Cupriavidus necator N-1: one gene and its partners. The protein of the gene in region 2 interacts with the protein of the main gene of each other region in a pairwise test. Links are inferred from orthologs where the notes say so. Each region holds a gene or a part of one and is shown on either strand. Other genes may lie near its edges.

Evidence for each region.
Region 1: the proteins of CNE_RS15095 (region 2) and CNE_RS10425 interact in binary tests that used the Escherichia coli proteins (3 or more experiments, as listed by UniProt). The link is inferred for Cupriavidus necator N-1 from one-to-one orthologs.
Region 3: the proteins of CNE_RS15095 (region 2) and CNE_RS16170 interact in binary tests that used the Escherichia coli proteins (3 or more experiments, as listed by UniProt). The link is inferred for Cupriavidus necator N-1 from one-to-one orthologs.

Annotation. Positions count from the first base shown.
Region 1 is NC_015726.1:2,213,185-2,216,336, forward strand. Bases 101-3,100 are described here. They hold CNE_RS10425 (sulfate/molybdate ABC transporter ATP-binding protein), read right to left. Parts: upstream 2,156-3,100; coding sequence 1,046-2,155; downstream 101-1,045. Other genes in these bases: CNE_RS10420 (CysB family HTH-type transcriptional regulator), read right to left, coding at 105-1,049; cysW (sulfate ABC transporter permease subunit CysW), read right to left, coding at 2,152-3,081; cysT (sulfate ABC transporter permease subunit CysT), read right to left, coding at 3,083-3,100. Also shown: more of cysT, read right to left, coding at 3,101-3,152. UniProt on the Escherichia coli protein: Part of the ABC transporter complex CysAWTP involved in sulfate/thiosulfate import. Responsible for energy coupling to the transport system.
Region 2 is NC_015726.1:3,217,972-3,221,085, forward strand. What follows is about bases 5-2,966. They hold CNE_RS15095 (glutamate-5-semialdehyde dehydrogenase), read right to left. Parts: upstream 2,145-2,966; coding sequence 864-2,144; downstream 5-863. Other genes in these bases: CNE_RS15085 (2-hydroxychromene-2-carboxylate isomerase), read right to left, coding at 5-345; CNE_RS15090 (CopD family protein), read right to left, coding at 391-813; holA (DNA polymerase III subunit delta), read right to left, coding at 2,233-2,966. Also shown: more of CNE_RS15085, read right to left, coding at 1-4; more of holA, read right to left, coding at 2,967-3,114. UniProt on the Escherichia coli protein: Catalyzes the NADPH-dependent reduction of L-glutamate 5-phosphate into L-glutamate 5-semialdehyde and phosphate. The product spontaneously undergoes cyclization to form 1-pyrroline-5-carboxylate.
Region 3 is NC_015726.1:3,452,495-3,455,491, forward strand. Bases 20-2,864 are described here. They hold CNE_RS16170 (LytR/AlgR family response regulator transcription factor), read right to left. Parts: upstream 1,901-2,864; coding sequence 1,139-1,900; downstream 20-1,138. Other genes in these bases: CNE_RS16160 (FadR/GntR family transcriptional regulator), read right to left, coding at 20-472; CNE_RS16165 (2TM domain-containing protein), read left to right, coding at 777-1,100; CNE_RS16175 (sensor histidine kinase), read right to left, coding at 1,915-2,829. Outside these bases: more of CNE_RS16160, read right to left, coding at 1-19. UniProt on the Escherichia coli protein: Member of the two-component regulatory system BtsS/BtsR, which is part of a nutrient-sensing regulatory network composed of BtsS/BtsR, the low-affinity pyruvate signaling system YpdA/YpdB and their respective target proteins, BtsT and YhjX.

The DNA of each region.
Region 1 (3,152 bases), 1.0 Mb from region 2 along the record:
CGGGCACGGGGCGCGAACGGCACCGTGCCGGAGCGGATGGCGCAGGCCGGCGGCGCTCGGGTGCCCCCTGCGCCGCCTGGCCGCCGCCCGCGGTCAGGCCGGAATCAGGCCGCCAGGGCTTGGCGCTCTTGCTCTGAGAGCGCGCTGCTGACGGTGTCGGGCGACAGGTGCGGCGCGAACATGTTGATAAAGGCGTGCGCATAGCCGCGCAGGTAAGCGCCCCGCCGCACCGCCACGCTGGTGGTGTTGGGCGCGAACAGGTGGTCGGCCGAGATCCGCACCAGGCCGGAATCCTTGCGCTCGTCATAGGCCATCGAGGCAATGATGCCCACGCCCAGGTCCAGTTCGGCGTAGGTCTTGATCACGTCGGCGTCCAGCGCGGTCAGCACGATCTCCGGCTGCAGGCCGGCCTCGGCAAAGGCGCTGTCGATCTTGCGGCGGCCGGTGAAGCCGGCGTCGTAGGTGATGAGCTGGAAGCCGGCCACGTCTTCGAGCGTCGGCTCGGGCAGGCGCGTGAGCGGATGGCCGGGCGAGACCACCAGCACGTGCCGCCAGCTGTAGGCCTCGAACGAGGTCAGCCCGGCCTCGGTGGCCAGGGCCTCGGTGGCGATGCCGATATCGGCCTGCCCCGTCAGCAGCAGCTCAACGATATGCGTGGGAGACGCCTCCTGCAGTGCCAGCGTCACATGCGGGTATTCGCGGCGGAATGCCTGCACCACGCGCGGCAGTGCATAGCGCGCCTGGGTGTGGGTGGTGGCAACGGTCAGGCGGCCGGTATGGCGGCCGGCGTATTCGTCGCCGGCCTGGCGCAGGTTCTCGGCCTCAAGCAGCAGGCGTTCGACGATGCGCACGATCTCGCGCCCCGGCTCGGTCAGCCCGGTCAGGCGCTTGCCGTAGCGCTCGAAGATCTCCACGCCCAGTTCTTCTTCCAGCTCGCGGATCTGGCGCGACACGCCGGGCTGCGAGGTGTAGAGCGCATTGGCGACTTCGGTCAGGTTGAACTGGCGGCGCACCGCCTCGCGGATCGATCGGAGTTGCTGGAAGTTCATGTCGTCGCCTTTTCTTGTTGGGTGGACGTGGTACGCGGTTGCGTGAACACACGCAGCTGGCGCGGGCGCACCGCGAGCAGTTCGCCTTCGCGGAAGCCCGCGTGGCGGAAGCGCTCAAGCGGCAGCGCGACTTCGATCACGTCCTGATTGTCTTCGCGTTCGAGCTCAAGCTGCGCGACCGGGCCCAGCGTCAGCGCGCGGCGCAGCGTCACGGCGATGCCGTCGGCGCCGGGCGCGTAGCGCTCCAGGTCCAGGTCATGCGGGCGCACATAGGCCACCGCGTCGCCGGCGGTCTCATGGCCGCTGCCGACCACCGGCAGCACCGCTTCGCCGGTATGCAGCAGGCCGCCGCTCTCGCCCACCTCCAGCCGGCCGTGGAACAGGTTCACGTTGCCGAGGAAGCCGAACACGAAGGGCGTGGCCGGATGGTTGTAGACCGCCTCGGGCGAGCCGTACTGCTCCACGTGGCCGCGGTTCATCAGCACCACCTGGTCGGCCACTTCCAGCGCCTCTTCCTGGTCATGGGTGACGAACACGCTGGTCACGTGCAGTTCATCGTGCAGGCGGCGCAGCCAGCGGCGCAGCTCCTTGCGCACCTTGGCGTCAAGCGCACCGAAGGGTTCATCCAGCAGCAGCACGCGCGGCTCCACCGCCAGCGCGCGGGCCAGCGCGATACGCTGGCGCTGGCCGCCGGAGAGCTGCGACGGGTAGCGGTCGGCCAGCCAGTCGAGCTGCACCAACTCCAGCAGCGAACGCACCTTGTCGCGGATCTGCGCTTCGCTCGGGCGCTCGGCGCGCGGCTTGACGCGCAGGCCGAAGGCCACGTTCTCGAACACGCTCATATGCTTGAACAGCGCATAGTGCTGGAACACGAAGCCCACCTGGCGCTGGCGCACATGCTGATCCGAGGCATCGCGCCCGGCCAGCACGATCTGGCCCGCGTCGGCGCGCTCCAGGCCGGCGATGATGCGCAGCAGCGTGGTCTTGCCGCAGCCGGACGGCCCCAGCAGCGCGGTCAGCTCGCCCTCGTCGAAATCGAGCGAGACGTTGTCCAGCGCGACAAAGTCGCCAAAGCGCTTCTCTACGTTCTTGACCTGGATACTCATGATGCTTGTCCTTGCAAACTTGCCAGCGGCCGCTCGGGTGCAGCCTCTTCGGTTTCCTTGCGGGCGCGGAATTCCACCAGCGTCTTGATGCCGAGGGTGACCAGTGCCAGCAGTGTCAGCAGCGAGGCCACCGCAAAGGCCGCCGCGAAGTTGTACTCGTTGTAGAGGATCTCCACATGCAGCGGCATGGTGTTGGTCAGCCCGCGGATATGGCCCGACACCACCGACACCGCGCCGAACTCGCCCATCGCCCGTGCATTGCACAGGATCACGCCGTACAGCAGGCCCCAGCGGATATTGGGCAGCGTGATATGGCGGAAGGTCTGCCAGCCCGAGGCGCCCAGCACGATCGCGGCCTCTTCTTCTTCACTGCCCTGCGCCTGCATCAACGGGATCAGCTCGCGCGCAACAAAGGGGAAGGTCACGAAGATGGTCGCCAGCACGATGCCCGGCACCGCGAACATGATCTTGATGTCGTGCGCTTCCAGCCACGGCCCCAGCCAGCCCTGCGCGCCGAACAGCAGCACGTAGACCAGGCCGGAGATCACCGGCGACACCGAGAACGGCAGGTCGATCAGCGTGATCAGCAGGTTCTTGCCGCGGAAGTCGAACTTGGCAATGGCCCACGCCGCCGCCACGCCGAACACCACGTTCAGCGGCACCGCGATCGCCGCCACCGTCAGCGTGAGCTGGATCGCGGCGAGTGCGTCGGGTTCGATCAACGCTTCCCAGTAGGTCTGCACGCCCTTGCGCAAGGCTTCATAGAACACCGAGGCCAGCGGCACGAACAGGAACAGCGTGAGGAACAGCACTGCCACCGTGATCAGCGTGTAGCGCACCCACGGCGCTTCGCCAGTGGCGTCAAACCTGTGATGGGCCTGGGCGTTGGCTTGCCCGCCCAAGCGTCCCGCAACTGCGCCGGCCATGTCAGAACTCCTTGCCCGTGGCGGGCGCTTCGGGTGCCAGCGCGGCGCGCACACCGGATTGATGGCGGCGC
Region 2 (3,114 bases):
GGCGCCGGTCAGCTGCATCGCGCGGGCGGTGCCGTGCGCCAGCTGCGCGGCGATGATCAGCTTGCTGGCCGCGTCGCCCGATACCGGGAAGAACGTCGGCTGCGGATGCAGCGGCAGGTCCAGGAATTCGCTCCAGCGCGCCAGCTCCACCAGGCGGTAGGCCTGGCGCTGGGGCGGGCGCTGCGACAGCGGCAGCCCGCCGGAGACGGAAAACACCTTACCCAGGTCGCACGGCTTCAGGTTCACCTGCGCGCCATGGCGTTCGGCGATGGCGGCAAAGCGCGCATGGCCCAGGTAGACGAACGGCGACTGCGGCGTCAGGTAATAGTCAACCAGCTTGCTCATTTCGGTTCCGCAACAGGATTGGCAACAACAGACCGGGCGCCAGGCTCAGAACGGCTTGACGACCACCAGGATCACCACCGCCAGCAGCACCAGCACCGGCAGCTCATTGAACCAGCGATAAAACTTGTGCGAGCGCGTATTGCGCCCCGCCTCGAACTTGCGCAGCAGCACGCCGCAGCCGTGGTGGTAGCCGATCAGCACCAGCACCAGCGCCAGCTTGGCATGCATCCAGCCCTGCCCCGCGCCGCGGCCGATGCCGTAGCCCAGGTACAGCCACAGCCCGAACACCACCGCCGGCACCGCCAGCATGGTCATGAAGCGAAACAGCTTGCGCGCCATCAGCAACAGGCGCTGTGTGCTGGCGGCGTCGGTTTCCATGGCCAGGTTGACGAAGATGCGCGGCAGGTAGAACAGGCCGGCGAACCACGAGACCACGAAGACAATATGCAGCGCTTTGACCCAGAGCATCGGCAGAGAGACGTTCGAGAACGATTGTTATTGTTGTTGGCGCGCGAGCGTCAGGTGCGGATCTCGCCGTGCCCGAATACCACGTACTTCAGCGACGTCAGCCCTTCCAGCCCGACCGGGCCGCGTGCATGCAGCTTGTCGTTGGAGATGCCGATTTCCGCGCCCAGGCCGTACTCGAAGCCATCGGCAAAGCGCGTCGAGGCATTGATCATCACGCTGGCCGAATCGACCTCGCGGATAAAGCGCATGCCCGCCGAGTAGTTCTCGGTGATGATCGAATCGGTATGGTGCGAGCCGTATTCGTTGATATGGGCGACGGCCTCGTCCAGTCCGGCCACGGTCTTGATGGCGAGGATCGGGGCCAGGTATTCCAGGCGCCAGTCTTCCTCCGCGGCATCGACCAGGCCGGTGAAGCCCGCCGCTTCCAGCGTGGCGCGGGTGGCCGGGCACACGCGCAGTTCGACGCCCTTCTCCTGGTAGATGCGGCACAGCGGCGGCAGCGCGGCGGCGGCGATGTCCTGCGACACCAGCAGCGTCTCCATGGTGTTGCACGGCGCATAGCGCTGCGTCTTGGCGTTGTCGCAGACGCGCACGGCCTTGTCCAGGTCGGCAGCGGCGTCGATATAGACGTGGCAGATGCCGTCCAGGTGCTTGATCATCGGCACGCGCGCTTCTTCCATCAGCCGCGCGATCAGGCTCTTGCCGCCGCGCGGCACGATCACGTCGACGTATTCGGTCATCGTGATCAGCCGGCCCACGGCAGCGCGGTCAGTAGTCTCGATCACCTGCACCGCCTCGGACGGCAGCCCGGCCGCGGACAGGCCCTCGGCCACCAGCGCCGCCAGCGCGGTGTTGGATTCGATTGCTTCGGAACCGCCGCGCAGGATGGTGGCGTTGCCCGACTTCAGGCACAGCGCCGCGGCGTCGATGGTCACGTTCGGGCGCGACTCGTAGATGATGCCGATCACGCCCAGCGGCACGCGCATCTGGCCGACCTGGATGCCGGTCGGGCGGAACTTCATGTTCGAGATCTCGCCGATCGGGTCGGCCAGGGCGGCGATCTGCTCCAGGCCCGCGGCCATGGTGGCGATGGCCTTGTCCGACAGCGTCAGGCGATCGATAAAGGCGGCGTCCTGGCCGTTGGCGCGGGCGCGTTCAACGTCACGCGCGTTGACCGCCTTGAGCTTGTCGGCATCGCGGCGGATGGCAGCGGCGATGGTCAGCAGCGCGCGGTTCTTGTCGGCCGTGGAGGCACGCGCCATGGCGCGCGACGCGGCGCGGGCCTGGCGGCCGACGCGGTCCATGTATTGGTTGAGGTCGAGCTCGTTCATGTCAGTGGCCCTGGGGTGGTGGCCGTCAGTGTGTTTTCCGTCCCCCCGCCGCACGCGGCGGGGGAAGCAAACCTGTGGAGTTGCGCGTTCAGCGCGCGATCATCAGGGCAAGCTGCTGCAGCCCGTCCCATGGTTCCGCCGGCAGCGGGCTGCCGCCCGGTGGCGGCAGGTCCGACAGGCCCTTGACCTGGCGGTCCAGCCGCGCCGCCAGCGCCAGCGCCGCGTCCAGCCTTGGCTGCGCCAGGCGCTGCGCGGCCTGCGGCACCAGCCGCTCGCGCGGGCCCCAGACGCGCAGCTCGCGCATCAGCACGCCCGCCGGCTTGCCGGCCGCCAGCCCTTGCCGGACCTTGGATAATACGCGAATTTCCTCGGTCAGCGCCCACAGCACCAGCACTGTGGCCTCGCCCTCGCCGCGCAGCCCTTCGAGCATGCGCACCAGCCGCGGCACGTCGCCAGAAAGCATCGATTCAGACAGCTTGAAGACGTCGTAGCGGGCCACGTTCAGTACCGCATCGTGCACCTGGTCGAAGGTGAGTTCGCCGGGCGGGTACAACAGCCCCAGCTTCTGGATTTCCTGGTGCGCCGCCAGCAGGTTGCCCTCGACCTTGTCGGCGATAAACTGCAGCGAACGCCGGCCAGGCTCGCCGCCCTCGACGCGCTGCTGCTGCAGCGATAGCCGCTCGCCGACCCAGGCCGGCAGCCGGGTGCGGTCCACGGAGTCGACCTTGATCGACACGCCGGCGCCTTCCAGCGCCTGGAACCAGGCCGACTTGGACGCGGCAAAATCCAGCCGCGGCAGCGTCACCAGCAGCACCACGTCGGGCGACGGCTGGGCGGCCACGGCGCGCAGCGCCTCGCCGCCGTCCTTGCCGGGCTTGCCCGACGGGATGCGGAGTTCAACGATCTTGCGGTCGCCGAATAGCGACATCGACTGCTGCGCCTCGACCAGCTGGCCCCAGTGGAAGCCGCG
Region 3 (2,997 bases), 230 kb from region 2 along the record:
TGCTGCAGGCGTCGGCCAGGCGGTCGTGGAACAGCAGGTCGGCTTCGCGCCGCTCGTTCCAGTCCGTGCTGCCGCCATGTTCCGGGTGGCTCAGCCCGACCAGGGCTTCCAGATCGGCGATATCGGCATCGGTCAAGCGCAAGGCGGCGTTGGCTGCCAGCTCCGGCTCAACCGCGCGGCGCAGGGCGTACAGCGTGACGATGTCGACCGACTGGAAGTACAGGAAGTTGGACACTGCCTCCAGGCATCGCTCATAAGGCGGCTGCGTCAGAGTGGCACCGCCGTTCGGCCCCGTGCTGACCTTGACCAGCCCCTGCGCCTGCAGCGAGGCAAGCGCCTCACGCACCGTCCCGCGTGCGACGCCCATCTGTTCGATCAACGCTGCTTCCTGCGGCAGCTTGTCTCCGACATTCTGGTGCGTCTGCACGATCCAGCGCTTGATATCGTTGACTACCTGGTCCGAACGCTTCACGCGTCTGCTGCCCTCTATCTGAGGAGTGGGCTTGGAGTCCATCGCTTCGTATTTATGATCATAATTACTATGATTATGGTGAAGGACTGGGCTTTTCCTATGCGGGTATTCCCGGCGGCGGGGCGAAAAGCTGATCAGGTCGCAGCATGTCGGGGGACATGGAGGTGTCGGACCTGCCGACATTCGCACTATCCGGGCGCACACCGGCGAACGAAATCCGTCGATTCGGCCCATGGGCCTGGAGAGGCGCTTTGCAGTGGCCTATACCTGAGGCAAGCCAACCATCTTGATCACGAGGTATCCCATGCACCACGCCCTCCCGCCCAACGACGACCCCAACGCCATGGCCTACTGGCGCGCGCGCCGCATGGTGCGTGCCCTGCGCGGCTGGTACATCCACCTGCTGGTCTACGCTGTCGTCAATGGCTGGCTGTGGTTCCGCTTTTTCTACTTTCCCTCGCCGCGGTGGTCGCACTATGCCAGCACCGGCTGGCCGTGGCCGCTGACCACCACCCTGGCCTGGGGCCTGGCGCTGGCGGTGCATGGGTTGCTGGTCTGGACGCGGCTGTCGCGCCGCGGACGTGACTGGGAACAGCGCAAGATCCAGGAATTCATGGATCGCCAGTGAATCCCTCAGCCGGCGGCGCAGTGGCGCCGCTGGCTGCCTTACATCTGCCGGAAACGATGCATGTAGGCGCGCGATACCGGCAGTTCGGCTTCGCTGTCGCGCATCCGGACAAAAAGCCGTCCCGACTCATCGCGGCGCGTGCCGGCCACGTATTCCATGTTGACGATGGACGAGCGGTGGATCTGCCAGAACACCTCGGGATCGAGGCCGGCAATCAACTCCGCCAGCGGTGTGCGGATCAGGTGTTCGCCATCGCGGGTATGCACGACCACGTACTTGTCGTCGCTCTGGAAGTACATCACCTCCTGGATCGGCACGTGGCTGGTGGTATTGCCACGGCTGGCGCGTACCCAGCGCAACTGGCCACCGGTTTCCGCGCGCGGCTGGGCGCGCGTGAGCTGGTTCAGTAGCTGTGCCAGTTCCGGCAAAGGCGCCGCTTCCTGCAACGCCTTGCGCAGCCGCTCGATGGTGCGGCCGAGCCGTTCCTCGCTGACCGGCTTGACCAGGTAATCGACTGCCGCGCGCTCGAACGCATCGAGCGCGAATTCGTCATAGGCCGTGACGAACACCAGCCGCGTATCGGTTTCAATCCCTTGCGCCACCTCCAGGCCGGACAAGCCGGGCATCTTGATGTCGAGGAAGGCTACGCTCGGCGACAACCGTGCGATGGCGTCGGCAGCTTCGATGCCGTTGGTCGCCTCGGCAACGATCTGCAGTTCCGGCCAAAGGCGTTCCAGCTTGCCGCGCAGATATGCGCGCAGGTGCCCTTCATCGTCGGCAATCAGGGCAGTGGGCGTCATAGGGCGTCTCCGTTTCAGAATGCACGCGGCAGCGGGATTTCAATCAGCACGGCGGTGCCGGGCGAGCGTTCTTCAATGCGTACGTGGGCGTCACCGTCATACAGCACAGCCAGCCGTTCACGCAGGTTCGAAAGCCCGACGCCGGCGCCGGCCGAGGGGCGAAAGCCCATGCCATCGTCCTCGATGGTTGCGAGCATGCGCGGGCCGCGCCGCTCAAGCCGGACCAGCAGCCGCCCGCCTTCGATCTTGGGCTCCAGCCCATGCTTGATCGCATTCTCGACCACGGGCTGCAGCAGCATCGGCGCCAGCGGCATCGATTCGAGTTCGGGTTCGACATCGACCGAGTAGTGCAGCCGGTCCCCCATGCGGATGCGGATCAGCGCCAGATAGTCTCGCAGCAGCTTCGCCTCCTGCGCCACCGTGCCTTGCGTGGCGCGGCTGGCTGCAAGCGATGCACGCAGGTAGGCGATGAAATGCTCCAGCATGAGCGTGGCCTTCTGCGGCGCTGGCTCGATCAGGCTGACCACGTTGGCCAGCGTGTTGAACAGGAAGTGCGGTTCGATCTGGGCCTGCAGCAGGCGCATGCGGGCTTCGACCAGCTGCTTCTCCGTCGACAGCGTGCGCACCTGTTCCTGCGCCATGTATTGCGCGATCTTACGTTCTTCCCACTGCCGCCCGAGCAGGCCGACGCGCCCCCAGGTCATCACGCCGTGAATCGCCAGGCCGATGCCCCAGCCCATGAGCGGCCCACCGGACCACGGCCGATGCGGCGATCCCACCAGATGGAAGCCGATCAGCAATGCATTGACCGCCACGTAGACCATGGCGTGCATATAGAAGAAGCGCAGCGCGCGCACGCGGCGGCGGGCGTCTTCGTAGGCGCGCTGCTCTGGGGCGGATCGCCAGATGCGGGAGTCTGGGGAGTGCACGGGCGGGTGGCTGGGGGCGGAGATAGCGGGAGGTTACCACTGCGATCCGGGCTCTGACATGGGGGTGGCGGGAATCGACGGATCGGCGGCGCGGATCGCCGGAAAGCAGGCGCAGACCGCTTGGCAGCCCCCCGGAGCCGCCGGCTCGCCAGTGTCGCCAACCAGCAA